One region of the Vibrio penaeicida genome, then DNA from elsewhere that is predicted to be linked to it. Evidence: predicted binding sites of a transcription regulator. Region 1 holds the regulator's gene; each other region holds the start of a gene.
The links. Region 1 encodes MetJ, which represses methionine synthesis genes. Its sites were predicted from a motif close to TTAGACNTNTANANGTCTAA; they were not measured.
Positions count from the first base shown of each region.

Region 1 (9,905 bases):
TATTCCGAATGGATTTCAAGGCACTCTCTAGGCTGCCTTTACGTCGGGTACTGTCCCTGTCTATTCGGATTGCTTTGAATTCGGGAAACAAGCTGGCAAGTTGTTCTTCCAACTGCTCTGTGCCAACACCGACGGATACCAATTGTGTCGAGCCGCAGCCTTGGCACTGATGCAAGACTGGATGTTGAGCACCACAGTGGTGGCATCGCATTTCTCGACTATTTTGATGAAATGTATAGTAGGCATCGCAACGGTGGCATTCGGCAATCCACCCACATTCATGACACATGAGGGCAGGTGAGTAGCCTCGGCGATTGAGGAATAGCATGACTTGGTTGCCAGCCGTTAAGTGCTTGCGCATTTCGGCAATCAATGGGGCGGATAAGCCGCTCTCAAGGTATAGCCCTTTTACGTCCAGCACTTTATTGGTTGTGGGCATGGCGGCACCAGCGCGGTTAGCCAAGGTTAAGTGATGATATTTACCATTCAATGCATTGTGGAGAGTTTCGAGAGCAGGGGTTGCACTGCCTAATATGACAGGAATCTTCTCTTTAGCCGCTCGCATCACCGCAACATCTCTAGCGTGATAACGCAAACTGTCTTGTTGTTTATATGAAGCGTCGTGTTCTTCGTCGACAATGATGATGCCAAGATCGGCAAACGGCGTCAGTAATGCAGAGCGAGTCCCGATGACAATACCGGCGTGTTTATCACGTGCCGCTAACCAAGCATTCAAACGTTCGGTATCGTTTAATCCTGAATGAATAACTTCTACTGGGACATTAAAGCGACGTTTGAATCGATTGATGGTTTGCGGTGTTAATCCAATCTCTGGTACCAAAACCAGTGCCTGCCTTCCTTTATCGAGAACGGGCTTAATCATATTCAAGTAAACTTCGGTTTTACCCGAACCAGTAACCCCTTCCAACAGAAAACAGCCAAAGTCCTTATGGCTATTTACAGCTGCAATCGCAACAGATTGCTCTTCGTTGAGCTTGGGCTTTTCCTCAGTGCTTTCTACTTGCTTTGTCCAATCTAAGGCAACAGGCTTACTTTCTATTTGTTCTACCCAGCCTTTCTCTTGCAAGGTTTTCAATACCTGGCTGGATATTTCGTTGTCGAGCATCACTTGATGGGGAACAGTTCCGTTTGCGAGTAAGTGCATTGCTTTTGCTTGCTGAACGGCTCGACCAAACCCGCTCATGATTTGGTCTTTACCAGAGGAAGTAATAACCCATTCTTTTAAAGTACTGAAGTTGGCAGGCTTTCCCTTCCTTAATAAAGCAGGCATAGCATTCGCTAACGTGTCACCTAGTGGATAGAGATAAAATTGGCTGCACCACTGCAGTAATGCGTACAGAGAACCTTGCCAAACCGGTGACTCATCAAGTACTGCTTTAATTCCCTTTAGCTGATGAACGGGAAACTCAGACTGGCTGACGAGCTCCGTTACAATACCAACCAAAGTTTGCCTGCCAAAAGGTACGCTCACGCGACCGCCAATCACTGGAAATTGATGGGGGGCAATTAGGTAATCAAATTGCTTGTCCAATGGTACGGGCAAAGCGACTCTGGCAATAGAAGGGCGCATAAATCTTTTATAAAGAACCTGATAGGAATAAAGTGAGTATAACTGAGTAAGATTCGCTAAGTAACCTATCCATCAAATCTGGCTAAACTCGAATTTTCTTACCCGTAGGGTAAACGGGTGAAAACTGCCTCTAAATCAAAAATAGTTGGCGAAAAAACTGCCAAATAGGTTGATCCTACCTAAATGTTTCATTACTATACTGCGCCTTGATGATGTGGTCATTCCGCATCGATTTATCTGAAACTACGTGTGGTGTCCGGCATAGAATCGGATGGCGACACGGCCCAATTTGAGGTTATCCCATGAAAGTAGGTATTCACCCAGAATACAAAGCTGTTGCAGCAACATGTTCTTGTGGCAACACTTTTGAGTTCAAAACAACTCTAGACAAAGATTCTATCCACCTAGACGTATGTGACAAATGTCACCCGTTCTACACTGGTAAGCAGCGTATCGTTGATACTGGCGGCCGTGTTGATCGCTTCAACAAGCGTTTTGGTGCTCTTAGCAGCAAGTAATTACGAATTCGTAATACTGACCAAATTTGAAAAGGACGCCTCGGCGTCCTTTTTTCGTTCATGAAATAAATGTTTTTTGATTTAGCTCTCGGTTAAGTGGTCTTAGCTCTTTCAAAATGACCTTTCTTTGACGCTGGCAATCTATGAAGATTGCAAGTCATACTTTAGTATAATAAAGAGTTGAAGTTAAATTTGCGGTCGGCTTCAGCTAACAATGCAAGAAACACCTTTTACCTACTCAAAAAACAATAATTGGAACGTCCCCACATGTCTGAAGACAACAGCCAACAAGATTTTCGCCAACAAGCTCTGGATTATCACGCTCAACCTACTCCCGGTAAAATTTCCGTCGAACTCACCAAGCCAGCCAATACAGTAGAAGACCTCGCGCTGGCTTACAGCCCTGGCGTAGCCGAACCTGTACGTGAGATCGCGCAAAATGCTGACAATGTTTATAAGTACACTGCCAAAGGTAATATGGTGGCTGTCATTTCTAACGGTACAGCCATTCTTGGGTTGGGTAACCTAGGACCACTAGCGTCCAAACCTGTGATGGAAGGTAAATCGCTTCTTTTTAAGCGTTTTGCTGGTCTTGATTCCATCGATATCGAAGTGAAACATCGCACGATTGATGAATTTGTTGATACCGTCGCCAACATTGCCGATACGTTTGGCGGCATTAACTTAGAAGACATTAAAGCGCCAGATTGCTTTGAAATTGAGCAGCGACTTATCGAGCGTTGTGATGTTCCCATCTTTCATGACGACCAACACGGCACGGCTATTGTGACGGCTGCCGGTATGTTGAATGCGATTGAACTTCAAGATAAGAAACTCGAAGATGCGACAATTGTTTGTTTAGGTGCGGGGGCTGCTGCCGTTGCGTGCATGGAACTGCTGATCAAATGTGGCGCACAGCGCGAAAAAATCTACATGCTGGATCGTAAAGGTGTGATTCATACTCGCCGTGATGACCTGAATGAATACAAGCAGCTGTTTGCGAACAATACAGATAAGCGCACGTTGGAAGATGTTATTGAGGGTGCCGACCTTTTCTTAGGTGTGTCTGGCCCTGATTTGTTGCCTGCAGAAGCTCTAAAGTTGATGGCGGATAAACCTGTTGTCTTCGCGTGTTCTAACCCTGATCCAGAAATCAAACCGGAAGTCGCCCATCAAGTTCGTAATGATCTGATCATGGGGACGGGTCGAAGCGATTACCCGAATCAGGTTAACAATGTTATTTGTTTCCCATTTCTTTTCCGTGGTGCGTTGGATGTTCGTGCCAGTGAAATTAATGATGAAATGAAGCTCGCAGCGGTGGATGCTATTCGACAATTAGCAAAAGAGCCTGTACCAGAAGAAGTGAAAAAAGCGGCAGGTGTTACGGCGCTAGAATTTGGTTCCGGTTACATCATCCCGAAACCGATGGACGCTCGTTTACTACCACGTGTAGCAAAAGCTGTTGCGCAAGCTGCCATTGATTCAGGCGTTGCTCGAATTGAAATGCCTGAAAACTATATGCAATCCTGAATATGACAATCTGATTCACTTTTCATGTGTGTCAGATTAAACGTACATTGCTTTTTCAATACACATAAAAAAGAGGGGATAGCCTAGGCTATCCCCTCTTTTTTGCTTATTCTTCGTCGTAGGCTTCGAACTCGATGCCCATTTCCGTCATGATTTTTTTCACTTCACTCGGAATATCGTCTGGGCGATCTTTTCTCAAATCTTCATCTGTCGGTAATGGCTGGCCTGTATAAGCGTGGAGAAAAGCTTCACAAAGCAGTTCGCTATTGGTGGCGTGACGCAGATTGTTAATTTGGCGGCGTGTTCTTTCGTCTGTCAGTACTTTAAGTACTTTTAACGGAATCGATACTGTAATTTTTTTTACTTGTTCGCTTTTTTTACCATGCTCAGCATAGGGGCTTATGTATTCGCCATTCCAATCTGCCATTGCGCACCTTCAATTATTATTTATCTAAGTTATATGGCTACTCCGCACAGAAAGCTCTTTTCATGTGTTTTAGCGACTTAGCCGTTCATAAAAACGATTTTAGCGACTTTTACTGCCACAAGCAAAGACATATGGACGTCTAGAAGTGTTGACGTCCTAAAATGAGAACGCTAAAGTATTGCATATTAATCGTGACTATCTCTGTTAAAACACGTTACACGCATGTTAACTCGCGTTCGTAATTGGTATAACAGAGGCTCGAAAAGTTTGCACCACAGGAAAGGAAGACCCTATTTATGAGCCAACGAAAGCCAGCCACTATTGCCGTACGCACTGGTATTGAAGCGGATACTCAGTATCACGCAGTTGTCCCACCAATTTACTTGTCTACGAACTATGGCTTTCCTGCGTTTGGTGAAGTGCCCAAATATGACTACACGCGTTCAGGTAACCCAAATCGAGGCTTGCTAGAGCAAGCTTTAGCTGAGCTGGAAGAAGGTGCAAACGCCATCATAACCAATACTGGTACAGCAGCCATTAACCTTTGGGTGACGGCATTCTTAGGTCCTGACGATCTTATTGTCGCGCCACACGATTGCTATGGTGGTACTTATCGACTCTTTAACACTCGCTCACTAAAGGGTGACTTCAAAGTTGAATTTGTTGATCAATCCGATGAAGCCGCTCTTGCTGAAGCACTCAGCAAAAAACCTAAACTGGTCTTACTTGAAACACCATCAAACCCTTTGGTACGTGTTGTTGATATTGCGAAAATTTGCGAACAAGCAAAACAAGTCGGTGCGCTTGTCGCAGTCGATAACACGTTTTTAACACCGGTTTACCAAAAACCGCTTACTCTTGGTGCAGATTTCGTTGTGCATTCCACGACTAAATTCATTAATGGTCACTCTGACGTGATTGGTGGTGTCATCATTTGTAAAGATGAAAAACACGCGGAAGATTTAGCGTGGTGGGGTAACTGCATTGGCGCAACTGGCACGCCTTTCGACAGTTATATGACTCTACGAGGCCTACGTACACTTGGTGCACGTATGCGAGCTCATGAAGAGAGCTCGAACACGATATTAGAATTTTTGAAAACACATGAATTGGTTGGCACCATTTACCATCCAAGTTTGCCAGAGCACCCAGGTCATGACATTGCCAAAAAGCAGCAATCGGGCTTTGGTTCTATGCTCAGCTTTGAATTGAATGGAAGCTTTGAGCAAATGAAATGTTTTGCCAGTTCTCTCCAGCTTTTCTCGCTCGCAGAATCATTGGGAGGGGTGGAAAGCCTGATCTGTCACCCTAGTTCAATGACCCATCGTGCCATGAGTGATGAAGCGCAAGAAGAAGCGGGCATTGCCCCAACATTACTACGTTTGTCTGTGGGTCTTGAAGATGCGCAAGATCTGATCGCTGATTTGAAGCAAGCCTTTGCAAAAGCCAAGGAGGTGGCGTAATGACTCTCGAACGTCAATTGCATAAATTTGGTGGCAGTAGCTTGGCGGATGCCGAATGCTATCAACGTGTGGTGAGCATACTCAAAGAATATTCGGATACGAATGACTTGGTTGTTGTGTCGGCAGCGGGTAGCACGACAAACCAACTTATCGCTTGGCTGGCGGCGTTAGAAAAAGACGGGCGTTTAGCGCATGAAGCGTTGCAAGAACTCAGACAATACCAAACACAATTAATTGAAAGCTTGTTGCCAGCAGAACGTGCAGCGCCTTTGCTTGATGTTCTTAACACGGAATTTTCTGGGTTAGGCGAATTGTCTTACCCATTAAGCAGTGCTCAAAAATCATCAGCAATGGGACACGGCGAAATATGGTCGGCGAGGCTATTGGCGGAACTTCTTAATCACAATGGTTTAGAAGCGGTTTCGCAAGATTCACGTGATTTCCTTCGTGCAGAACACGGAGCTCAGCCGGAAGTCGACCGAGCACGTTCTTACCCTTTAATTAAAGAATCGCTAGCACAGCATCGTCAGTGCCGAATTGTCATTACTGGTTTCATGGCAAAAAATGAAGAAAGTGAAACAGTTCTTCTTGGGCGTAATGGTTCAGATTACTCAGCGACCGTCATCGGTGCGCTAGCAGAAGCGTCCAGAGTGACCATATGGAGTGATGTGGCTGGGGTGTATAGCTCTGACCCCCGTAAAGTATCAGACGCCTGCTTACTGCCTCTGCTGCGCTTAGATGAAGCCAGTGAATTGGCTCGCTTGGCGGCACCAGTTCTTCATAGCCGTACGTTACAGCCTGTTGCTCAAAGTTCAATGGAATTGCATTTGCGTTGCAGCTACCAACCTGAATCAGGTTCAACACGTATTGAGCGTGTTCTTGCATCGGGTCGTGGTGCCAAAATTATTACCTCTTTGGATGAAGTGCTACTGGTTAAAGTGGACTTCGGGCACGGGCACGATTTTGAACGTTTAGCTAAAGAAGTACTTACAACGCTTTCACGCGGGCAACTCAGCCCATTGGCATTTGAAGCGCAAAGCGATCAAGGTTGCTTGCTTTTGGCGTATACCTCAGAAGTGGCTGGCGAGGCGCTTTCCCATCTACAAGATGTTTCTATTGGTGCGGAAATTAAATTGAAAGAAGGGTATTCACTGGTTGCTGCAGTAGGCGCTGGCGTAACCAATAACCCGAATCACTGCTACGGTTTTTACCAGCAACTGAAAAACAGCACCGTAGAGTTTATTAGTGAGGCTGAATCTGGTCTTAGCTTAGTCGCGATTCTTCGTAAAACCGATACATCTCGCTTAATCACAGGCATTCACAGCCAGTTGTTCCAAGCTCAAAAGCGTGTTGCTATCGCTTTGTGCGGCAAAGGCAATATCGGTTCCAGCTGGATAGAGCTGTTTGATGAGCAAAAAGACGAGCTTGAAAAGCGTCATGGAAAAACATTTGATTTGGTTGCAGTAGTCGATAGCCAAACGTATTGGTTGGACTTCGAGGGCATTGATGCCAAAGAGGTTTTCAATCGTTTTGATGATGAAGCGATCAGCAATGACGGAACGGAATGGTTGGACAAACTGGCGCATCAGCAGAAATTCGATGAAGTTATCGTATTGGATGTGACAGCCAGTGAAGCGTTATCTAATCAGTATGTCAGCATTGCTGAGCACGGTTTCCATTTGATTTCGGCAAATAAAGTTGCAGGTTCGGCACCGGGCGACGTTTATCATCAGGTACAAGATGCGTTTTCAAAGACTGGTCGCCATTGGTTCTATAACGCAACAGTAGGTGCAGGGCTTCCTGTTAACCACACAGTGCGTGATTTACGTGAAAGTGGGGATGACATTCTAGCGCTTTCTGGAATCTTCTCAGGAACGCTGTCATGGCTCTTCCAACAGTTTGATGGTCAGGTGCCTTTCAGTGACTTAGTAGATCTTGCTTGGCAGCAAGGTTTAACGGAGCCCGATCCTCGTTGTGACTTAGATGGATCTGATGTGATGCGTAAGTTGGTGATTCTCGCTCGTGAATCCGGATTAGAGCTAGAGCCTGAAAACGTGAAAGTTGAATCATTGGTTCCAGAGCAATTGCGCGATTTACCGCTGGATGACTTTTTGGACAATGGACAGATCCTGAGCGAAAACTTAGCCGAGCGCCTTGAAAAAGCCCAACGTGAAGACAAAGTATTGCGTTATGTGGCAAGACTGGAAAAAAGCGGCAGCGCAACAGTAGGTGTGGAGGCGTTACCTCGCGAGCACGCACTAGCCAACTTATTGCCTTGCGACAATATCTTTGCCATCGAGAGTAAATGGTATAAAGACAACCCATTGGTTATTCGAGGCCCTGGAGCGGGTAAGGCCGTAACGGCAGGGGCTATTCAGTCAGATCTGAATCGACTTTCAAGTTTGTTATAAATCTTTGTTTTAGTGATTTGCTATAGCGATTTGTTATATCTAAAGGGCACTCTGTGCCCTTTTTTGTTGCCTCTATCCCTTTAAAATGCTGTGGATTTTTATTAATGAAAAATGCGTAGTTTCATCATGAATAAAATTCATGGTGATCTAGTTGACATTAAATCGGATAAAAGACATTCTTTGGACATATAGACGTCTAAACGTCGCTGAGAATTTTAAAAGAATTTTTTGTGGTGGTGCCACAGGGAGAGAAGCATGAGTTATACCCACGCAAGTCACATAGATGCTTTGAATCAGAATGTTGCTGAGCTTTCTGATGACATCAATGTTTCATTTGAGTTTTTTCCACCAAGCAGTGAAAAAATGGAAGAAACGCTTTGGAATTCCGTGCACCGCCTAAAAACGTTACAGCCAAAGTTTGTTTCAGTTACATACGGAGCAAACTCTGGAGAGCGCGATCGTACGCACTCAATTATCAAAGAAATCAAAGATCAAACAGGTTTGGTTGCAGCACCACACTTAACTTGTATCGATGCATCACGTGATGAATTAGTGAACATTGCTAATGATTACTGGAGCAATGGTATTGAAAGTATCGTAGCGTTGCGCGGCGATATTCCCCCAGGCGGTGGTGTGCCGGATATGTATGCTTCTGATTTAGTTGAATTACTAAAGTCTCAGCACGATTTTGATATTTCTGTTGCGGCATTCCCTGAAGTTCACCCAGAAGCTAAAAGCGCACAAGCCGATCTACTGAACTTGAAGCGTAAAGTTGATGCCGGAGCAAACCGAGCTATCACTCAGTTCTTTTTCGACGTTGAGAGCTACTTGCGTTTCCGTGACCGCTGTGTGGCGGCTGGAATTGATGTTGAGATTGTTCCGGGAATCCTACCAGTATCGAACTTTAAGCAGGCTTCACGCTTTGCGGATATCAATAATGTAAAAGTCCCTGGGTGGATGGCGAAGCAATTTGAAGGGTTGGATGATGACCCAATGACACGTCAGTTAGTGGGTGCAAGTCAAGCAATCGATATGGTGAGAATTCTAAGCCGAGAAGGCGTAAAAGATTTCCACTTCTTCACGCTAAACCGTGCTGAAATGACATACGCGTTATGCCATACGTTGGGTGTTCGCCCGCAAGCGTAATTTAAACGTAAACTGTGAGACATAAAAAAAGGTTGGTGTACGCACCAACCTTTTTTATTAATAGCGAAGATTTACGCCATAGCTTCTAATTCTGCAAGCGCTTCTTCTGCCCAAGCAACCCATGTGTTACGAAGCAACAAGTTGCGACGAAGGGTTAAACGCTCTAAACGAGCTTGCTTGTCTAAAGTGCTTGGTGTCGCGTAGTAAACCGACTCAATTTCTTTGTAGTGGTTCACTAGTTGACGAGACTCTTCGATCAAACCAGTCAGTTGTTCAATATACGAAGTAGAAGGTTGTACGGAACATGCCATTAACTTGGCAGAAAACTCATCGCGAACGGTAGGGTGTGCAGTAGGTTGGTCAAACCACTCCCCAAGTGCTCGGCGTCCTTCTTCTGTAATTGAATAAACTTTCCTGTCTGGTTTGCCCTCTTGCGGCTCAAGCACGCAAGTCACAAGTTGGTTTTGAGCCATTTTATTTAGCTCGCGGTATACTTGTTGGTGACTTGCTTTCCAAAAATAGCCAATACTGTATGAGAACTCTTTTGTGATGTCGTATCCAGTTGCATCACGAGTACTTAAAACAGTAAGGATTACGTGCGGTAATGACATGTCTTCAATCCAATGGTCAATCAAACTGTAAAACTTGAACGCGTAAACACCGAGTGTGCTTCTGTGGCACGTTTGTATAGTGTGTTAATGCGCTCATACCAATCTAAAGACAAATTTAGACGGCTCTGTCACCTTCTTAGCCTTACATCACCTAGAAAATGGCAGCTATTGAATTTGCTACCTTAGAAACAAATGCCAATGCCATAGA
Region 1 is NZ_AP025144.1:3,802,471-3,812,375, reverse strand. It holds gene priA (primosomal protein N') at 1-1,591, opposite strand, end outside; gene rpmE (50S ribosomal protein L31) at 1,894-2,109, shown strand; gene LDO37_RS17045 (malic enzyme-like NAD(P)-binding protein) at 2,377-3,639, shown strand; gene metJ (met regulon transcriptional regulator MetJ) at 3,746-4,066, opposite strand; gene LDO37_RS17035 (O-succinylhomoserine (thiol)-lyase) at 4,363-5,529, shown strand; gene LDO37_RS17030 (bifunctional aspartate kinase/homoserine dehydrogenase II) at 5,529-7,940, shown strand; gene metF (methylenetetrahydrofolate reductase) at 8,196-9,086, shown strand; gene LDO37_RS17020 (PadR family transcriptional regulator) at 9,158-9,697, opposite strand.

Region 2 (9,905 bases), 1.6 Mb from region 1:
CTGAGGATTAACTCATGGTGAGGCTAAGATTCACTTTCCATTCATCGTACTGTAAAAATAGTATTCTTACTTGATAGCGTATGAATTTACTTGCTCCAAGAAAGCCAGAATGTTAGTATCCGCGCTCGCTGTTGACTGACTTGTATAAGCTAATCCAGCGCTAGCATCATCGACTAGGTCGCTATGTTGATGGTGAACTTTAAATTTTACTATTTGAGAGTAAATCTTATGAAATTCGAAGCAGTAGTACGTACTGAACTAGGTAAGGGTGCGAGCCGCCGCCTACGTCACGCTGGTAAATTCCCAGCAATCGTTTACGGTGGTGAAGCAGCGCCTGTTTCTATCGCTCTAAACCACGACGAGCTAATCAACCAAATGGATAAGCCTGAATTCTACGAAGCAATCACTCTAGTGATTGACGGTGCAGAAGTTAAGGTTAAGCCGCAAGACGTTCAACGTCACGCGTTCAAGCCAAAAGTTGAGCACATGGACTTCATCCGCATCTAATTCCTCACCAAGGAATTAGCCGGATAAATCCAGCCTTTTGCATATAAAGATTCTCGGATTTACCACCCGAAAAATCTAAAAAATTAAAAACCCCAGCTGCTACCAACAGCTGGGGTTTTGCTTTTTCTGACGTTCTTACTTAACTGGGCAAGTCACTTCTTCCCAGAACCAGTTGTTCTGAGTAGGAGTTTCCCAAACCCCGGGATCATTTTTAGCAACAAAACATTTACCGCTATGCGTCACTTTCGCACCAACGCCCACATCCGTTTTCCCTGCTTCCCAAACAATAAACCCATTTGGATCTGGGTTTGGACCTGGACCAGGATCTGGAGTTGGGACAGGGTCTAACTTATCCACCACACGTACTTCTGGCCAACTTTGATGTGACAAATAGAAATTAGTCACACATTTCTCATAGTCACCAGGGACAAGTGCGGAATATGCGGTTTGGTAGCCAACCAGTTTACACTCATATGAAATACCTTCTGGGCGATCGGCATGATATGAAAAATCTGCTTCCCAGTTAGTATAAAGCACGTCTGTCGCACCATTCAGATTCAAACTTCCATAAGGGGTTTGCTGCCAGCATGTATTTGACTCATCCGCTTCAATTGGGATGTTGTAGTGCGCTGCTAGCCCTTCCCAGTATCGGATTCGGTTAACTGGCTGACCTTTGTTTTTGTTCTGCTCACCACACTCAATACCGCCATTGATGATATTGATGGTGGTACCAAACCCGTAGCCAATTCCAGCATCGATTTCACGCTGAGAAGGCTTCCAAGTACGGTCAATAACGTGCAACATGGCAGGTTTTGGAGCTTGAGGTGTTAGGTAGAACCAAATTGCCGATGCAAGATTAAGCCACGTATCTGCAACAAGTGCTGGATTGTTCAGCAATACCGTCGCGTCGCCATCGTACATTACCTCAGAAAATGGTCCGTAATTGAAGTGGTACGAAAGCTGTTTAGCACCACGACCAAAATACCCTTGGTTTGGCGCACAAGGCCATCGGCGGTTTTGCCAATCGTTTTGGCCACACCCTGTTGTATATCCCGGCTGACCTTCAGACCATCCCATTTCACGAACATGCACTAACGCTTGTTGCCACTCTTCCAACGCTAATGGGTTATCCCAGACGTTATCTTTTGCGATATGACCACCGGTCTCTTGTGCGAAGTGGGCAAAAGCCGTCACGATGGATTTTTTACAAATTGCATCGGCATCGCGACCATCTGTATAGTCGCCACAGAAGGCAGGGAATTTACCAATAGCCCTTAAGAATTTGGTATACGTATACTCTGGTGCAGCCATTTGAGTGAGAAAGTCCCACTCACTACGAGGAAAGACCCTTTCCACTCGCTTAACGTTATCTGGGTTTGTTGCTACCCCTGCATCAATCGCTTCTACGATTGAATTCGGACGTGTCTCCAACGCCTTAGCCCATATGGCATACATAGGATCGGCTGTCTTTGCCGCTTCAGCAGCTTGCAGATCAACTTTCGACACAATGTACCCTGTCGGGTTTTGTGGATCGGGTTGTACGTTCATAGCAAAGGCACTACTCGCCATAGTGCAGCCAATCAACGTCGATATCAGCGTTCTCTTCAACATTTTCGTCAATTCCTTGTTCTTGTATTTTCAGATGCTTCAAAGTTCAACATCCATTTATAAAGTCACCCAAAACCACTCCAACCCGTGGTGATGAAATGAAAATGAAAAGAAATCTAAGACAACCTGCGTAATAGCAGATAAAGCTGCTCAAAGAATTCTAATCGCAAAAACTATAGTTAATGCAACTAGTATTACTGTGCGAAGTGGAACAATTTTCTACAGGTAAATGTGATTTATAGAATATTTGCGAGTGATCGCTAAGAATCCCTATTGCTAGATTATTTGATTGCTATTTTTTTGGGTCAAACATCATTATTTTCAGGTGGAAAAGTCCACACTCAAAAAAGCTGACAAAAAAGTCGATTACATTTTTGCATTTACCTAGGCGAGTCATATCTAATCTAAATTTGAATCTAAATAATACCTTGCTGGTAACATACTAATTTAATTACAATTTAAGAGAGAAGTTATGGCTTCATTCCAAATATTAAAACCAGTAGGGAAGGGTATTCCAGAGAAACAACAAAGTTACAGGGATATAATATTAGTGATCTGCTCCAGCAAGACTGGACACTTCATTAAGCGACATTTTGCTGTTCAAAGTTAACTGGGCTTAGATACCCAAGAGCACTGTGCCTTCTCATCCGATTATAATCAACCTCAATGTACTCGAAGACCGTTTGGCGCATCTCATTTCTTGTCATGATCGGTTCGTATTGGATCGCCTCGACTTTCATAGAATGGAAGAAGCTCTCAACACACGCATTATCCCAACAGTTTCCTTTTCTACTCATACTTTGTTTTAGGTTATAAGCACTTATTATGTCCCTATAGTCTTTTGAGCAATACTGGCTACCTCGATCACTATGGACAGTAACATGCTCAGGGAACCCTCGACGGAACAGAGCCATTGATAATGCATCGCAGACCAGAGTTGCCGTCATCCTCGTATCCATTGACCAACCGATCACTTGTCGTGAGTAAAGGTCGATGATGACAGCCAGATACAACCAGCCTTCGCTCGTGGCAAGATACGTGATATCTCCCGCCCATTTTTGATTCGGAGCCGTTGCGTTAAAGTCTTGAGCTAGCAAGTTCGGCGCTACGGGCATCTTATGCTTGCTATCCGTCGTACATTTAAACTTGCGTGCCGCTTTCGGCGTTAAATCCTGACGCTTCATACTGGCGGCAATGGTTTTAACATTACGGCTATCCCCATTCTCAGCTAGCTCTTTCTGGATGCGCCTTGAGCCATCACGCCCCTTACTATTGTCAAAAGCTTTTTTGACTTTTTCATCAAGCTTTTGGCGTATTGCCTCACGCTGGATGGCTTTGTGGCGATGCTTAATCCAGTAATAGAACCCACTTCGTGAAACTTCGAACACCTTAGCCATGCGGACCACATTGAAACACAGAAGGTGTTCTAGCATAAATTCATAGCAATCTACTTTAGATTTTTCGCGAAGTAGGTGGCGGCCTTTTTTACGATATCTAGCTCTTCAGCTTGCTCAGCCAATTGCCTTTTGAGCTTGGCGACTTCGGCAGCGAGATCTCTTTCACGCTGACTGGTACTGGTGTCTTTTTTAATTGCCTTACGCCAACCGTAGATCTGGGATTCATGCAACCCGAGCTGCCTCGCTGCCGCAGCAACTCCCACTTTCTCTGATAGCTTCAAAGCTTCTGCCTTAAATTCAGGGGAATGTTTAATTCTAGTTTTTTTGTTAGTTGTCATTGTTCACCTCGTTAGTGATTGTACTCACTTAACTTGGTGTCCAAAACTGCTGGGGCGGATCATAGTTCAACGCTCGCTAAATAAACTGAACCACCTTCTGCCGAGGATTCCACTACTAAAAGAAGATGGATCTGTCGGTAGAAATCCTGACAAATCTAAAACTGTCGCTGCGATTATCTCCTTTCAGAAGAATGTGGTTAAACTGATACGCCCTGATGGCCGAATTGATGTAAATGGGAAAACTGCAAAAACTATTGGTAATTCTCTACTAAAATCGCCTGTAAAACTGCAAACTGGGTTCTGTAAATCAACTCTAGTTATTAAGGTCACTAGAATTAAACAATCTACTGATACAACCTTAAGCCGATTTAAAATTGAGGGTCAAACATCAAACATGTACTTTTTGGAACCTGGAGGGCCAGACTCAAATGTAGCAGGTTCAGACAAAAGGATAACGGCAGGCAGGTATAAGCTCAAAAAATATTCGTCCGCCAAGTATCCAAAAGCGTACGAATTAGTGAATGTGCCTGGGCGAACTAAAATACTTATACATGGCGGAAACTATCACGACGATACTCTTGGTTGTCTACTACCCGGAAAATCTTATACAAAGCTAAATGATGGAAACTACATGACAACAAGCAGCAAATCGTCGAGGGATGAGTTGTTTTCTGAAATAGAGAAATATGAATCGGCTTATATTGAAATATCAAATTCAAACTTGGAAAAATGAAATGAAAACAACCATATTGTTCGTAATTTTAGTACTGGCAACTTCGAGTCAGGCTCTTGCTGAAAGCTTTGAAGAGAAAAAAGAGCGATGGATGTCCAAAGGCAATACCAATATCGAACATTACTTATCTAAAAATGACGAATCAGTCAGTATACCAATTATTTATACATTGACATCAATATGGGTTAAGAGGGACGGTGCAACATCATCCGAAGTTTCGCCACTTCTAGCCGAAGCAATCATCCATGAGCCTAAACTTACATTTCTCTCTCTCAAAGAACACGGTGAGAGTTACAAACGTTGGCTTGAAGAACTACAAGGTGCCTTATTTACCGACTACCAAGGTACACAAAGAGAGGTATTACAATCTCTTCATACTGAGTTATTAAATAGTCTTGAAGAATACATTACTAATGAGAACGACATGGCACTAAAAAGCTTAGCGTTCGAACTTCAAAATAGAGTAAAGCAGATTCGAGTAAGAATTGTGGACTAAGTTTATCTAAAAGCAATAAAGCTAGAACAAACTTTGTTGAGGACTTTGGTCATCCATCTGCGATAAGGTTTGTTCTTTCTTGTTCTGATTCATCATCTTTCTTCGATAGCGTTGACGACAAAGCTTGATGACATGGAGTTGCTGAGCGGGCGTCATGTTCAGCCAATCGAAACGCTCTTGCCGGTTACGCATGCATCCTTGGCAATATCCTCGTTCGTCAACTGTGCATACTCGAACACATGGACTCGGCACATTGAAAAACTCCAACTGCTCCATATCCCCTCCTATGCTTAGCGATGACTACTTAATCATAACACTTTACTCACAATACAGCATACTCTACCCATTTGAGAGAGAATTAAGATAGATTTCTAAAAGAAAATTGAATAACGAAATGTCATGGTTTTATACCCTTGGCAGTATTATTATGACTTTCCATTGACAAGAAACTGAACTTGTTGATTATACTGCACGGGATTTTGAAAACACTTCTTGGAGCTTCGAATGAAAAAGCAACTCGCTCTTATCGCTTTACCTGTTATTTTGGCAGCTTGTACCAGCAACGGAGATGCATCGGTGGTAACCAAAGAGGATTTACAACATCATCACTGGATTCTGACTCAGGTGGATGGACAAGACTACGTAAAACCGGAACACAGTAAACACCCTAGCATTGAAGTCGGTGAAAAGTTGACTGTTAATGGTTTCGCTGGTTGCAATGGTTACTTTGGGCAAGGCGAATTAAAAGATGGGCAGTTCCGTGTTGAAAATATGGGCATGACCATGATGATGTGCTCCGATGAAATGATGGACACCGAACAGGTGATGTCAGATGCATTAGGAGAGTGGAGCGATGTTACTCTAACAAAAGACACATTGACTCTCAAAAACGACAAGCACCAAATTACCTTTACGCTTAGAGACTGGGTAAACTAACCAGAGTTTTATTCAACATGTTTTGTAATGAAACGCGGTAAAAGATACAGCAAAAGTTAACAGAAAGCCCCTGCTCATTGAGCAGGGGCTTTTTACCGTTTGGTTAGACTATATGAGCGGTTGTTATTGCCATTGAGTACGCAATGTTTTAGCCGCATTGACCATGTTTTTAAGTGATGCTTCAGTTTCTTCCCAGTTACGTGTTTTTAATCCGCAGTCTGGGTTCACCCAAAGTCGTTTTGCTGGAATTTTCGCCGCCGCCTTTTCAAGTAGATCAACCATCCACTCTTCTGTTGGAATATTTGGTGAATGGATGTCGTATACACCCGGCCCAATCTCATTTGGATAGTTGAACTCTTCAAATGCTTTCAACAATTCCATGTTTGAACGAGAAGTTTCAATGGTGATAACGTCGGCATCTAACGCGGCAACAGATTCAATGATCTCGTTAAACTCGCTGTAACACATGTGGGTGTGAATCTGAGTTTCAGGTTTTGCACTGGCCGCAGAAATTTTAAAGGATTCAACCGCCCAGTTTAGATACTCTTCATGGTCACGCTTCTTAAGTGGTAACCCTTCGCGAATCGCAGGCTCATCAATCTGAATAATGTTGATCCCCGCATCCTGTAAATCACTGACTTCATCGCGTAATGCAAATGCTAACTGCTGCGCAATTTCTTTACGAGTAACGTCTTCACGTGGGAACGTCCAGCACAAAATCGTAACCGGTCCTGTAAGCATGCCTTTCATTTGCTTACTAGTGAGAGACTGAGCATAAGTAGACCACTCAACGGTCATCGGCTTTTCACGCTCTATATCAGCCACAACAATCGCAGGTTTAACGCAGCGAGAACCGTAACTTTGAACCCAGCCAAACTTGGACGTTTGGAAACCCGCTAAATTCTCCGCAAAATACTCCACCATGTCGTTACGCTCGGCTTCACCATGAACCAGAACATCAAGGTCTAATGCTTCTTGACGCTCGACCGCATCTTTAATGTGGCCTTTCAGCGCGGCTTCATAATCGGCTTCCGACAATTTTCCGGTGCGGAATGCACTGCGTTGCGTGCGGATTTCGCTGGTTTGAGGGAATGAACCGATTGTCGTGGTTGGTAGTAGAGGTAACCCCAATACTTCTGCTTGGTGATGGGCACGTTCTTCGTATGGAGCACTGCGGTTAGCTAATTCACTTGTAATAGCGTTAACTCGTGCTTTCACTTGAGGCTTGTTCACATGATCCGCGGTTTTACGGGCAACAATCGGTTGGCTGTAAATTTCACATTTTGCGATGGCTTTCTCATCACCATTTAAAGCAGCACCAAGCAGGCTAACCTCACTCAGCTTTTGTTTCGCAAACGCGAACCAGCTTTTCACTTCTTCGGTTAACTCAGTTTCAAGCTCAAGATCGATTGGGCTGTGCAGTAAAGAACAAGAACTGCCAATCCATAGATTTTCACCCAGTTTTTCTTTTACTGGTTGCAGCTTCTTCAACCAAGCATTAACGTCTGCACGCCAAACGTTACGTCCATTAACCACACCAGCTGATAACACCCAGTTTTCAGGCAGTTTGTTGACGATCGCCTCTAGCTGTTCAGGTGCCGCTGAAAGATCAACGTGTACACCGTTAATTGGAAGTGCGGTGATGTAATCGAAATGTTCTTCTACTGAATCAAAGTAAGTGGTCAGAAGAAGTTTTACATCACTCTGAATAACTTGGTAAGCCAGCTTAAATGAATCCAACCACGGTTTGTCTAACTCTAGACCAAGGATAGGTTCGTCAATCTGTACCCACTCAACACCGAGCTCTGCCAGTTTAGCTAAAATCGCTTGGTAAGCCGTAAGAAGGCGTGGAAGGAGTGTAAGGCGATCAAACCCCTCTTCAACTTCTTTACCCAAGAACAGGTAACTTACCGGGCCAAGAAGAACTGGTTTTACTTCATGTCCAGCTTGAATAGCTTCGTTTACTTCTTCAAAAAGCTGCGGCCAGCTCACTTCAAATGAAGCATCGCTGCTAAATTCAGGAACAATGTAGTGGTAATTAGTGTTGAACCACTTCGTCATGTCGGATGCTGCAGAGCCGCAACCACAACTGGATTGTGACTGACCGCGACCAACGCGGAACAGTGTATCGAGATCTGGGAAACCTTCTTTATGTCGTGAAGGGACATTCCCCAATAGTAAACTGGTCGTCAATACATGGTCGTACCATGCAAAATCACCTGCTGCTACATAGCTCAGCCCACTCTCTGTTTGATCTTTCCAATGGCGCTGTCTTAATTCGCTGCCCACTTCCTTAAGCTCTTGCTGTGAAATTTCACCTCGCCAATATTTTTCCTGCGCAAATTTTAGTTCTCGTTTCTCACCAACACGTGGATAGCCGAGGATATGAGTCTTAGTCGTTGCCATAGTTATTATTCCTTGCACATAAATTTAAGAAGTCTGGATGGCTAAAATATCTCTCGAATCGCCTAGTTGAGCAAATTCCATTTATTCAACTTGTTTATTATTTTTTTTCATGTTTTAAATTTTATTTAGCCATCTAGACGTTTACAAAGAGGTCAAAAGCTCGTATTTTATGAACATATGTCATAGAGAACATGGAAAAGTGAGAGAAGCTCATGATTGAATTGAAGCATCTGAGAACATTGACATCATTAAGGGATACCGGATCACTAACAGCAACAGCAACCGCCCTGCACTTAACGCAGTCGGCACTTTCTCATCAGATAAAGGATTTAGAATCGCGCATTGGTGGGCAGCTCTTTTTGCGTAAAACAAGACCTGTGAAATTCACCTCTGAAGGTGAAATACTGCTCAAAGTCGCCGACGAAGTTCTGCCTAGGCTAGCGATGGCAGAAAGTGAACTCGCCAGTCTTAAGGAAGATGTTAATGGTCGGTTGCACATGGCCATTGAGTGCCATTCCTGTTTTCAATGGCTCATGCCCGCTCTAAAGGAATATCAGCTCGCGTGGCCCAGCGTTACATTGGATTTTTCTTCCGGTTTTGGGTTCGAACCATTACCGGCATTGATGGGAGGGGAGCTCGATTTGGTCATCACCTCCGACATTCAGCCAAAATCAGAAGTGCACTATGAGCCTCTGTTTGATTTTGAAATGAGACTAGTGACTTCCACCACCCACCCACTTGCAGAGTTGGAAAGTATTCAACCGCACGATTTAGCCGATCAAACGATCATTACCTACCCTGTGCAAAAGCAAAGGTTAGACATTGTTAAACATTTCCTTCAGCCAGCAGGCGTTGAGCCCGCTAAATGGAAGCAGTGCGATAACACGTTAATGCTGGTTCAAATGGTTTCTGCTGGGTTAGGTGTTGCCGCTTTACCAAATTGGGCGGTCATTGAGTTTTCACGCCAAGGGTTGATCACGAGCAAGCCACTATCGGATGGCCTTTGGAGAAGGCTATTCGCAGCCACTCGCAGCAGTGAAAGCAAAAAAAGGTACCTACAAGCGTTCTTCAACACGGCTCGACAGCAATGTAAAAGTCATCTTGAAGGGATTAAGTTGGCATAACAAAGTCGATACCTATCTGGTCTAGCTGTTTAGGTATCGAATCATTGCATTATCGATCGTAAGATTTAAATTGGTTCGTGAGTGGGTCGTACTGATAACCCACCACATCCAGCTTGCCCACCAAGCTTTCAACGTCCATTTCATAGGTCGTAACCAACTCTTCAAAACTGTCACATTCCAAACGCAATTTTTCGTTCACTATGCCCAGCAATATGATGCTATCGAGGTTGGTGATGTTACTCAAATCCATGGCACTTTCCCCTTTTCAGGTTACCTAATTAAAGGTTAGCGTCTATTAGGAAAAGTGCTATTTGATAGAAGTATTATATTAGAGACTGGAACCCAAATTGTGAGGCAAGT
Region 2 is NZ_AP025144.1:1,312,685-1,322,589, reverse strand. It holds gene rplY (50S ribosomal protein L25) at 229-507, shown strand; gene LDO37_RS06200 (chitinase) at 643-2,118, opposite strand; one part of gene LDO37_RS06195 (IS3 family transposase) at 2,697-3,604, opposite strand; one part of gene LDO37_RS06195 (IS3 family transposase) at 3,604-3,850, opposite strand; gene LDO37_RS06190 (DUF5675 family protein) at 4,044-4,583, shown strand; gene LDO37_RS06185 (hypothetical protein) at 4,585-5,079, shown strand; gene LDO37_RS06180 (DUF1289 domain-containing protein) at 5,101-5,355, opposite strand; gene LDO37_RS06175 (META domain-containing protein) at 5,572-6,015, shown strand; gene metE (5-methyltetrahydropteroyltriglutamate--homocysteine S-methyltransferase) at 6,139-8,421, opposite strand; gene LDO37_RS06165 (LysR substrate-binding domain-containing protein) at 8,634-9,545, shown strand; gene LDO37_RS06160 (DUF4250 domain-containing protein) at 9,595-9,795, opposite strand; gene LDO37_RS06155 (hypothetical protein) at 9,869-9,905, opposite strand, start outside.
Region 2: a site for MetJ is predicted at 8,547-8,566, ahead of metE (5-methyltetrahydropteroyltriglutamate--homocysteine S-methyltransferase). Genes of this name have one in related genera too.

Region 3 (9,905 bases), 580 kb from region 1:
GCGAATCGGCAAGAAAGTCACCATGTTCGAAGATACCCATTTAGCGGCAATGAACGCCGTTCGAAGCACTCAAGGCGATCTCTGGTTTGCGATTTCGAGTTCGGGATCAACCAAAGAAGTTGTCCATGCGGTTAGGCAAGCACATCAACGCGATACTCCCGTTATTTCTCTTACCAACATTACGCACAGTGCGCTGTCATCGATATCGACAGAATCGCTTATTGCAGCAAGACCAGAAGGGCCGCTAACGGGGGGAGCCTTTGCTTCTAAAGTAGGAGCGTTATTGTTGGTTGATGTTTTGGTTAACACCTTGCTGGAACAATATCCAGAATACGCAGAGTCGGTTGTTGATACCGCCGAGGTGGTGATGCCTCTGATGATCTGATGTCTCTTATGATCTGATGTCTCTTATGATCTGATGTCTCTTATGATCTGGTTCTCTATGACCTATTAGTATCTAAGGTTAAGAACTGGATGTTCTGAAAATCAGGAAATGAAAAAGGCTAACCGAAGTTAGCCTTTTTAATGAACGAGATAAATCTAAAGAAATGTGTGAAACGGTATAATTACCAGCCTTTCACTACACCGCCTTTGAAGATGTCCATTGCCGCGTTGTAAACTTCGTCTGTTTGGTATGCTTTAACAAAGTTTTGTACGTTTTCTGCTGCTAGGTTTTCTTCACGTGCAACAATCAGGTTTACGTATGGAGAGTCTTTGTCTTCAACGAATACACCGTCTTTTTCAGGCGTTAGGTCGATGCTGCTTGCGTAAGTCGTGTTAATGATAGACAGCGCTACGTCGTCCAAAGAGCGTGGAAGTTGAGCGGCATCCAGTTCAACGATAGTGATGTTTTTCGGGTTCGCAACGATATCGCGTACAGTTGCTAGTAGACCAACACCTTCACGTAGAGTAAGAAGACCTTGTTGTTCTAGAAGAAGTAGAGAGCGACCAAGGTTTGTTGGGTCATTAGGAACAGCAATACGAGCGCCTTCTTGAATCTGATCAACCGACGTTACTTGCTTAGAGTAACCCGCGATAGGGTAAACAAACGTGTTACCAGCGATAGTCAGTTTGTAACCACGATCCGTTACTTGCTGATCAAGGTATGGCTTGTGCTGGAATGCGTTAATGTCGATAGATTGGTCATCGAGTGCTGCGTTTGGTGTTACGTAATCGGTAAACGTCACTAACTCTACATCTAGGTTGTATTTCTCTTTCGCTACTTTTGCAGCCACTTCAGCAACTTGTGCTTCTGCACCTGCCATTACGCCAACTTTGATTTTGCTTGTGTCGACTTCTTTCTCGCCACAGCCTGTTAGTACTAATGCAGACGCTGCTGCTGCGATGGCCAAAAGGCTTTTAAGGTTATATTTCATTGTATTCTCCTTAATTCTAAATCCAAAAATTCTTTATTTATTAACTGTTAACGTTAAAAATTGAGTTATCTGTGGTCAACGCGGCGTACCAGCGCGTCACCGATTGATTGAATGATTTGTACCAGTACGATAAGCATCACGACGGTAACAGCCATAATCACAACATCGTATCGGTGGAAGCCGTAACGAATCGCGACATCCCCTAAACCGCCGCCGCCCACGGTGCCAGCCATTGCCGAATAGCTCACTAATGTAACCATGGTGATGGTTACGGAGTTCACGATGGTAGGTAGAGCTTCTGGAAGCAGTACTTTTGTAATAATTTGGGTTGGTGTTGCTCCCATAGATTGCGCGGCTTCAACAAGACCACTTGGCACTTCGAGTAGTGCACCTTCAATCAGGCGAGCAACAAATGGGATAGCACCAATCGTTAACGGTACAATTGCTGCCGTGGTGCCGATAAATGTACCAACAAGTAATTTGGTGACAGGGATAATGGCAACCATTAGAACCAAAAATGGTACAGAGCGACCGATGTTCACAATCGCACCTAGAACATTATTTAAAGCGATATTTTCCAGTAAGCCACCTTTCTTAGTGGTGTGTAAAATAACACCTAATGGGATACCCACAGCGAACCCAACGATGCCCGCAACCGCGACCATGTATAGGGTTTCCCACGTTGCACCCAGCAAAAGATCGCCATTTAGGCTTAGCCACTCTGTTACTGACTTAAAGGACATAACCAAGTACCTCTACTTTAACTTTGTGTTCGCGGATAAAATCGAGCGCTGCTTTTTCGCTTTCTTCGTCGCCAAAGAGCTCCGCGACCATCATTCCGAATTTCACGCCGCCAGCATAATCCAAGTCGGAGCTTAAAATACTCACATCAATACCGTAGTTTCGAGCGATTTGCGTCATCAGAGGTGCGTCGGTGCTTGCGCCCGTAAACTCTAAGCGAACCAACGGGTAGCTACCTTCGACACGTTCTGACTTCAACCGAACTTGGTAATCTTCAGGAATGGAAAGATCCAAAGTGGAGCGAATGAAATTGTGTGCTAATTCAGTTTTAGGGTGAGCAAATATTTCGCCAACGGTGCCTTTCTCAACCAGTTTTCCATCACCAATAATGGCAACTTCATGACAGATACTTTTAACCACATCCATTTCATGTGTAATCAGCAGAATGGTGATATTGAGCTGTCGGTTGATTTTTTTCAGCAGCTCAAGAATCGACTGAGTTGTCGCTGGGTCCAGTGCGCTGGTCGCTTCATCACACAATAAAACTTTTGGGTCCGATGCCAATGCACGAGCAATCGCAACACGCTGCTTTTGTCCACCGCTTAGGTTCGCTGGGTAGGTGTCACGTTTGTCGCTTAGCCCAACCAGTGCCAAAAGTTCGGTGACTTTACTTTCGATTTTTGATTTGTCTGCGCTCGCAAGTTCTAGAGGAAGAGCGATATTTTCAAATACCGTACGGGAAGATAGTAGATTAAAGTGCTGAAATATCATGCCGATGTTACGGCGCGCTTTTCCAAGCTCAGACTTAGAAAGCTTTGTTAAGTCGACACCATCTACGATAACTTCGCCAGACGTTGGTGCTTCTAACATGTTAACGCAACGAATCAGTGTGCTTTTCCCTGCACCGGAAGATCCAATGACGCCAAAGATTGCGCCTTGGGGAATAGATAGGTTGATGTCTATTAAGGCGTTGATCTCCTTACTGCCTTGATAGAAAACCTTATTTACTTGATTAATTTCAATCATATAAACAACCGTGCGGAATAAACTGAAAAGCGAATAGAGTGAACAGAATAATATTTTGAACTTGCTCTAAATTTTCAGTCGATGCTATGGCTTTCTGTTTTTTAAGTCAATAGGTATTTTTACGTCTAGACGTCTATATAGCTTTACAGATAATGGGTGATTTTTGCTTAAAGCAAGGGTATGCATACGCTCGCGAGCATTTTTGCCGCTTATTCCCCCATCGAGGCTAAAAAGTAATTGCATAGTGCGAAGTGCTATAAAGCATGTAATAATTTGTTCTGATTAAGAGTGCATTGAGGATTCGATTTTGGCTAAACCTGCCGTTTTTCTTGACCGTGATGGTGTGATCAACGTAGACCACGGTTACGTGCATGATGAACATAGTTTTGAATACATAGACGGTGTATTTGAAGCAACAAAGCAACTTCAAGACATGGGTTACCTACTGGTACTTGTTACGAATCAATCCGGAATAGCGCGAGGGATGTTTAGCGAAGATCGCTTTCTTTCTCTTACTCAGTGGATGGATTGGAATTTCGTTGATAATGGCGTTGATTTTGATGGCTTTTATTATTGTCCGCATCACTCTGAACATGGTATCGGGGATTACAAGCAAGATTGTGAATGCCGAAAACCCAAGCCCGGTATGTTTATTTCTGCCCGTGATTTCTTAAAAATAGACATGGAAAATTCCGTTATGGTGGGTGACAAAGCGGAAGATATGATGGCCGCTCAATCGGCAGGTGTTGGAACACGAGTTCTTGTCCGCACTGGGAAACCTGTTACCGAGAAAGGAGAGTCTTTGGCGTCAGTCGTATTAGACAGCATCAAAGATGTCCCTGCCTACCTTAAGAGCTAGCTCGTTCCATGTTGAAAAAATTTATAAGTGTGAGTGCACTGTTGGTGAGCACGGGGTTGGTGGTCACTGGCTGCAGTTCTAGCTCAAGCACTTCGGTTAATAACGCATATATATGTGGCGAAGACTTAGAAATATGGACACACCCTATTAATGAGTATGAGCTGCAATTGGAAATAAACAATGAGCGCTTTCTCATGGATCGCGTGCCGAGTGCTTCTGGTGAGAAATTTGAGAATCGTCGTATGGGGTATGTTTTCTGGATGAAAGGGACCCAAGCCAGTCTGTCTTTGCCTAATGTTCCGATGCAAATGTGCAATCAAAATACGCCTAAAAAGACATCGCTATCGTCTAAAAATACCTTGTTTTAAGTATTTATCTCACTCTTTCTATGAGGGAATATTGCAATTCGATGCCAAACTTCGGCAATATTCCTTTATCACTACGACAAGTAAATTTGAAATCCTATGAGTAAGAAGCTCACTATTTTGGATATCGCTCGATTAGCAGGGGTCGGTAAATCGACGGTTTCTCGTGTTTTAACGAACGATCCAAAAGTAAAACCAGATACCCGTAAAAAGGTAGAGCAAATCATTTCTGAATCTGGTTATGTTCCGTCTAAGTCTGCTCAATCAATGAGAGGAGGCAGTCAGAAAGTCATCGGAGTGATTATTTCTCGTTTGGATTCTCCCTCAGAGAACCTTGTCGTCAGCCTGCTTTTAAAAACGTTGTATGCCGCTGGGTACGATGTCGTGATCATGGAAAGCCAATTTGACTGTGAAAAGACCAATGAGCACCTCGCTGTTTTAAAGCGTCGAAATGTTGATGGTGTAATTGTGTTTGGTTTTTCAGATTGCGATATGTACGAACTGGAATCTTGGGGGCATAGAGCGGTAGTCATTGCGTCGGATTCTTCTGAAATATCTTCTGTGAATTACAACAATCAATCCGTCATCGAGATGGCCTTGAATCAACTTAGCCAACAGAACAAAACACACATTGCCTTTATTGGTGTGGATGATACGGATGTGACAACGGGCCGTTTGCGTACGCAAGCTTACATTCGGTGGTGTGAAAGCCATGCGTTAACGCCTAATTACACGACGGGTGCACTGAGTCATGAAAGCGGTTATCACTTAGTCGATACGGTATTGGGTACAAAAACCGATGCCATTGTGTGTGCCAGTGATTCAATTGCATTAGGCGTCAATAAAAGGCTTCAAGAGCTCGGTAAAACTGACGTAACTGTATTTGGGGTTGGTGGGAACGCTTTACTTTCATTTTTGTTCCCAAACACACAGAGTATTGACCCAGGGTATGCGGAAGCTGGAAGAAAAGCCGCTAACCTGCTGGTCGACCAACTGCAGAATCAATCGGAGGTGACTCACGTCACTCTAACCCCTTCTCTTCCCAGTTAGCGTACAATTTTTCAACTCGTTGTAATTTAATAAGAATAAAAATTCAGTACTTCTTTTTCTATTTATCACTACATTTTTAATGTGATCATGTTCAATTAATGGGACTGTTCCCATTTTGATTTATTATTAGTGATGTCAATATGAATAATAACAATTGGGAACGGTCCCAAAAGAAATAAAATAGAACGTGAATTCAAATAGGGTGAACAGTTATGAGTAAGGTAGCGAAGAAAGATGTCGCCAAAATCCTCGAACTTGTAGGGGGAAGCGATAACATTGCGAGTGTAAGCCATTGTCTAACTCGATTGCGCTTTGTACTAAATGATACCGATACAGCGGATGTGAAAAGGCTAGAGAGCATTTCTATCGTTCGCGGTTGTTTTACAAATGCTGGTCAATTTCAAGTCGTGATTGGCAATGAAGTGGACGACGTCTATAAGCTTTTACTTGAACTGTCAGGGAAAAGCAGCGCTAGCAAAGACGAGTCCAAGCTAGCTGCTCGTCAGAATATGAATATCTTAGAGCGCAGCATCTCCCACCTAGCCGAAATTTTTGTTCCCCTTCTACCGGCGATCATTACGGGTGGTTTGATTCTTGGTTTTCGCAACGTTATAGGCGATATCAAGATGTTCGATGGCCAAACACTGACGCAAATCAGTCAGTTTTGGGCGACCGTCCATTCGTTTCTATGGCTAATTGGTGAAGCGATTTTCTTCTTCCTACCCGTCGGCGTATGTTGGGCTACGGTGAAGAAGCTGGGTGGCACACCAATATTGGGTATTACATTAGGTGTGACGTTAGTTTCACCTCAACTTATGAACGCTTATTTAATCGGTAAAGAAGTGCCCGAAGTATGGGACTTTGGATTGTTTGTGATTGAAAAAGTGGGTTATCAGGCACAAGTAATACCTGCAATGCTGGCGGGTGTAGCGCTGGCGTTTATAGAGACAAACCTCAAGCGAATTGTACCGGGATACCTATACCTTGTTGTGGTGCCATTTGTGTCTATTTTGTTGTCTGTGATCCTTGCTCACTCGTTGATCGGTCCTTTCGGACGTTTACTGGGCGATGGTGTCGCGTTTGCGGCTAAAGCGGCAATGACGGGTGACTTTGCCATTATTGGTGCCACCGTGTTTGGATTCCTTTACGCACCGTTAGTGATCACCGGTGTTCACCACACAACCAATGCTGTTGATTTACAGTTAATGCAAGAGTTGGGTGGTACGCCAATTTGGCCACTAATCGCATTGTCTAATATTGCACAGGCTTCTGCCGTCGTCGGTATCATCATTATCAGCCGTAAAGAAGGTGAGCGAGATATCTCTGTTCCTGCTGCCATTTCCGCCTATCTTGGTGTAACGGAGCCTGCGATGTACGGTATCAACCTCAAATACAAATTCCCAATGCTAAGTGCCATGGCCGGCTCTGCTATTGCGGCGGCAATATGTGGTAGTGCGGGTGTGATGGCAAACGGCATTGGAGTCGGTGGCCTGCCAGGTATTCTCTCTATACAGCCTCAATACTGGACTATATTCAGCATCGCCATGCTAGTTGCGATTTTTGTACCTGCGATGTTGACTCTCTTCTTCTATAAGCGCGCTCAACATAAAGGCAATTTAGAAACAGCAGCCGCATAACATACAGCAGGCAGCCTGCTCTCTTCCCCCTTGTTGGCTGCCTGCGCTTTACTCTGAGAACGAAACAATGACTATTCATAACGACTGGTGGCGCAAAGCGTCTATTTACCAAATCTATCCAAAAAGTTTTTGTGACAGCGGAAGTTCTGGCACTGGAGACATTCAGGGGATCATTTCAAAGTTAGAGTATTTGAAAGCTCTGGGCATTGACGCTATTTGGTTAACGCCTGTTTACTGTTCTCCGATGGTCGACAATGGTTATGACATTTCGGATTACTTTGCCATTAACCCTGATTTCGGCACTATGGCGGATTTTGATGAATTGATTGCCGCGGCACATCGCCAAGGGATTCGTATAATCATGGATATCGTCGTTAACCATACGTCGACAGAGCATGCTTGGTTCCAATCAGCTTTGGGTGATAAGAATAGCCCATACCGCGACTACTATATTTGGCGAGACCCACTCAATGGTGATGTCCCTAATAACTGGGAATCCAAGTTTGGTGGTTCAGCGTGGGAGCTTGATGGCTCCACTAACCAATATTATCTGCACTTATTTGCTAAAGAGCAGGCTGATCTGAATTGGGAAAACCCGCAAGTTCGTGAAGAAGTCAAAGCGATAATAGAGTATTGGGCAGAAAAAGGCGTTGATGGGTTCCGTTTGGATGTCATTAATCTTATTTCTAAACAGCAAGATTTCCCATCTGATGATGTGGGGGATGGCCGTCGATTTTACACTGACGGACCTCGCGTACATGAATATCTACAAGAAATCAGCCAGACGGTATTTCAAAAATATGGCAGCGTCACCGTAGGGGAAATGTCTTCAACGACGCTAGAGCATTGCCAGAAATATTCTTCGATGGATGGTAAAGAACTATCCATGGTGTTTAACTTTCATCATCTTAAAGTGGATTATCCGAACGGTGAGAAGTGGGGGCTTGCTCCGTTTGATTTTCTTCAATTGAAATCCATCTTTAACCACTGGCAGCAAGGCCTAAACGGAAAGGGGTGGGGCGCTCTATTTTGGTGTAATCACGATCAACCCCGCATCGTGAGTCGGTTGGGTAATGATGAGCAATACCGAGTCGAGTCAGCCAAAATGCTCGCCGCTTCCGTACACTTCATGCAAGGCACACCATATATCTATCAAGGTGAAGAAATCGGTATGACAAACCCTCATTTTGATTCAATAGACCAATACCGAGATGTCGAAAGCACGAATATGTATGACATCATGGTGAATCAGAAAGGGGGGAGCTCCGACGACATGCTTCGTATTTTAGCGAGCAAGTCACGTGATAACTCGAGAACGCCTATGCAGTGGGATGATTCTGAACATGCAGGGTTTACCCAAGGGACTCCATGGATTGATGTTGCTAGAAATTACCGTGATGTGAATGCAATGACAGCGTTCGAAGATAAAGGCTCAGTCTTCTATTTTTATCAGTCACTCGTTCATCTACGCAAAGAACTCCCCGTGATAACGGATGGAGACTATCAAGATTTAATGCCGGATCATCCGTCTGTTTTTGCCTACGCTCGTAGCAACGGTTCTCAGACGCTAATTTGTATTAACAACTTCTACGAAGAACGGGTCGAAATCACTCTACCGAGCCGTTACGACATGAAGCAAGCAAAAGGCGTGCTTGGAAATTATCAAACCGTTGAGCAGTTGAGTTTGGTTCAGAGTTCGAATCAATCTCTTGAACCCTATGAAAGCCGTGTTTTTATCATTGAGAGTATTTAGCGCTAAAATAAATGCATAAAAAAGCCGGGCAATTGGATTGCCCGGCTTTTTGTTGCTGACGTTGTTTTTTTATATCCCCAAGTAACCTCAAAATGCAGGATTCAGAGCCTCATATTCTGTTTCAATTCAAGCCTTTCTCACTTCAAAATAAAGAACGCAGCGGAATGACGAGTCCTTTCCAAGCTCTTAGACGATGAAGTGGGGCAGAATATGAGCCCACTTGGGGATATTAGTGTTGAACTGAGCGCTTACTTACACTGTATCGTGTGGGTTTATGGTTCATAGCCAATACTAAGTTCAGCGCGATTGCCCCTAAAATAGACAAGCCGATGACTTCAAGCGAAACGAAAAAGAATGATGCAATTAGAATCGCACAATCAATGATCATCTGGCTTTTGCCAACTGAGAACCCAGTCTTATCTTGAATAATCAAGCAAAGCACATTAAAGCCACCAAGGCTGGTGTGATGTCGGAATAAGATCAGCATGCCTAGTCCCATCAATAATCCGCCCGATATCGCGCAGTAAAGTGGGTTAATGCTATAAATCTGAATCAGCCAGTGCAGGTTATCTGCGAATATAGAAACAAGCGCACCAGAAATTAAACTGGTCAGCGCGAATCTTTTGCCAAAGCGTTTCCAGCCTAAAATATAGAATGGGATATTTGATGCGAAATAGAGAACGCCGAAACTAAAAGGCACAAATTGGCTAATTAAAAGCGCTAACCCTGTGGTTCCACCCGTCAGTAAAGTCGCATTCTGTAAGAAGAATACGCCCTGCGCGACTAAAAATGTGCCTGTCAGTATTGCGATCCAATCTTCTTTTCTTGTGTGTTTTTCCATCAAATTACATGTTAACTTACCGAAATTGAGCGGAATACTAGTGAAAAACTGCTACTTTCGATAGCTTGAATGGTAATTCTACCTCTAACTTATGTATCTTTGATTTTACAGGGTGTAAACCTTTAAGTTGACAGTGATATAGTTTAGAGAAACGATATAGACCACCACTATGATGAACACTCAAACGGAACATGAAATATCTACATAAAGAAAGTTGCAAAAGTCACTTTATGACGCAGATCAAATTATGTAGAATG
Region 3 is NZ_AP025144.1:3,220,244-3,230,148, reverse strand. It holds gene LDO37_RS14550 (MurR/RpiR family transcriptional regulator) at 1-385, shown strand, start outside; gene metQ (methionine ABC transporter substrate-binding lipoprotein MetQ) at 567-1,376, opposite strand; gene LDO37_RS14540 (methionine ABC transporter permease) at 1,442-2,119, opposite strand; gene metN (methionine ABC transporter ATP-binding protein MetN) at 2,109-3,143, opposite strand; gene gmhB (D-glycero-beta-D-manno-heptose 1,7-bisphosphate 7-phosphatase) at 3,451-4,002, shown strand; gene LDO37_RS14525 (MliC family protein) at 4,011-4,370, shown strand; gene treR (trehalose operon repressor TreR) at 4,467-5,417, shown strand; gene treB (PTS trehalose transporter subunit IIBC) at 5,630-7,054, shown strand; gene treC (alpha,alpha-phosphotrehalase) at 7,122-8,807, shown strand; gene LDO37_RS14505 (YitT family protein) at 9,037-9,648, opposite strand.
Region 3: a site for MetJ is predicted at 3,261-3,280, ahead of metN (methionine ABC transporter ATP-binding protein MetN). Genes of this name have one in related genera too.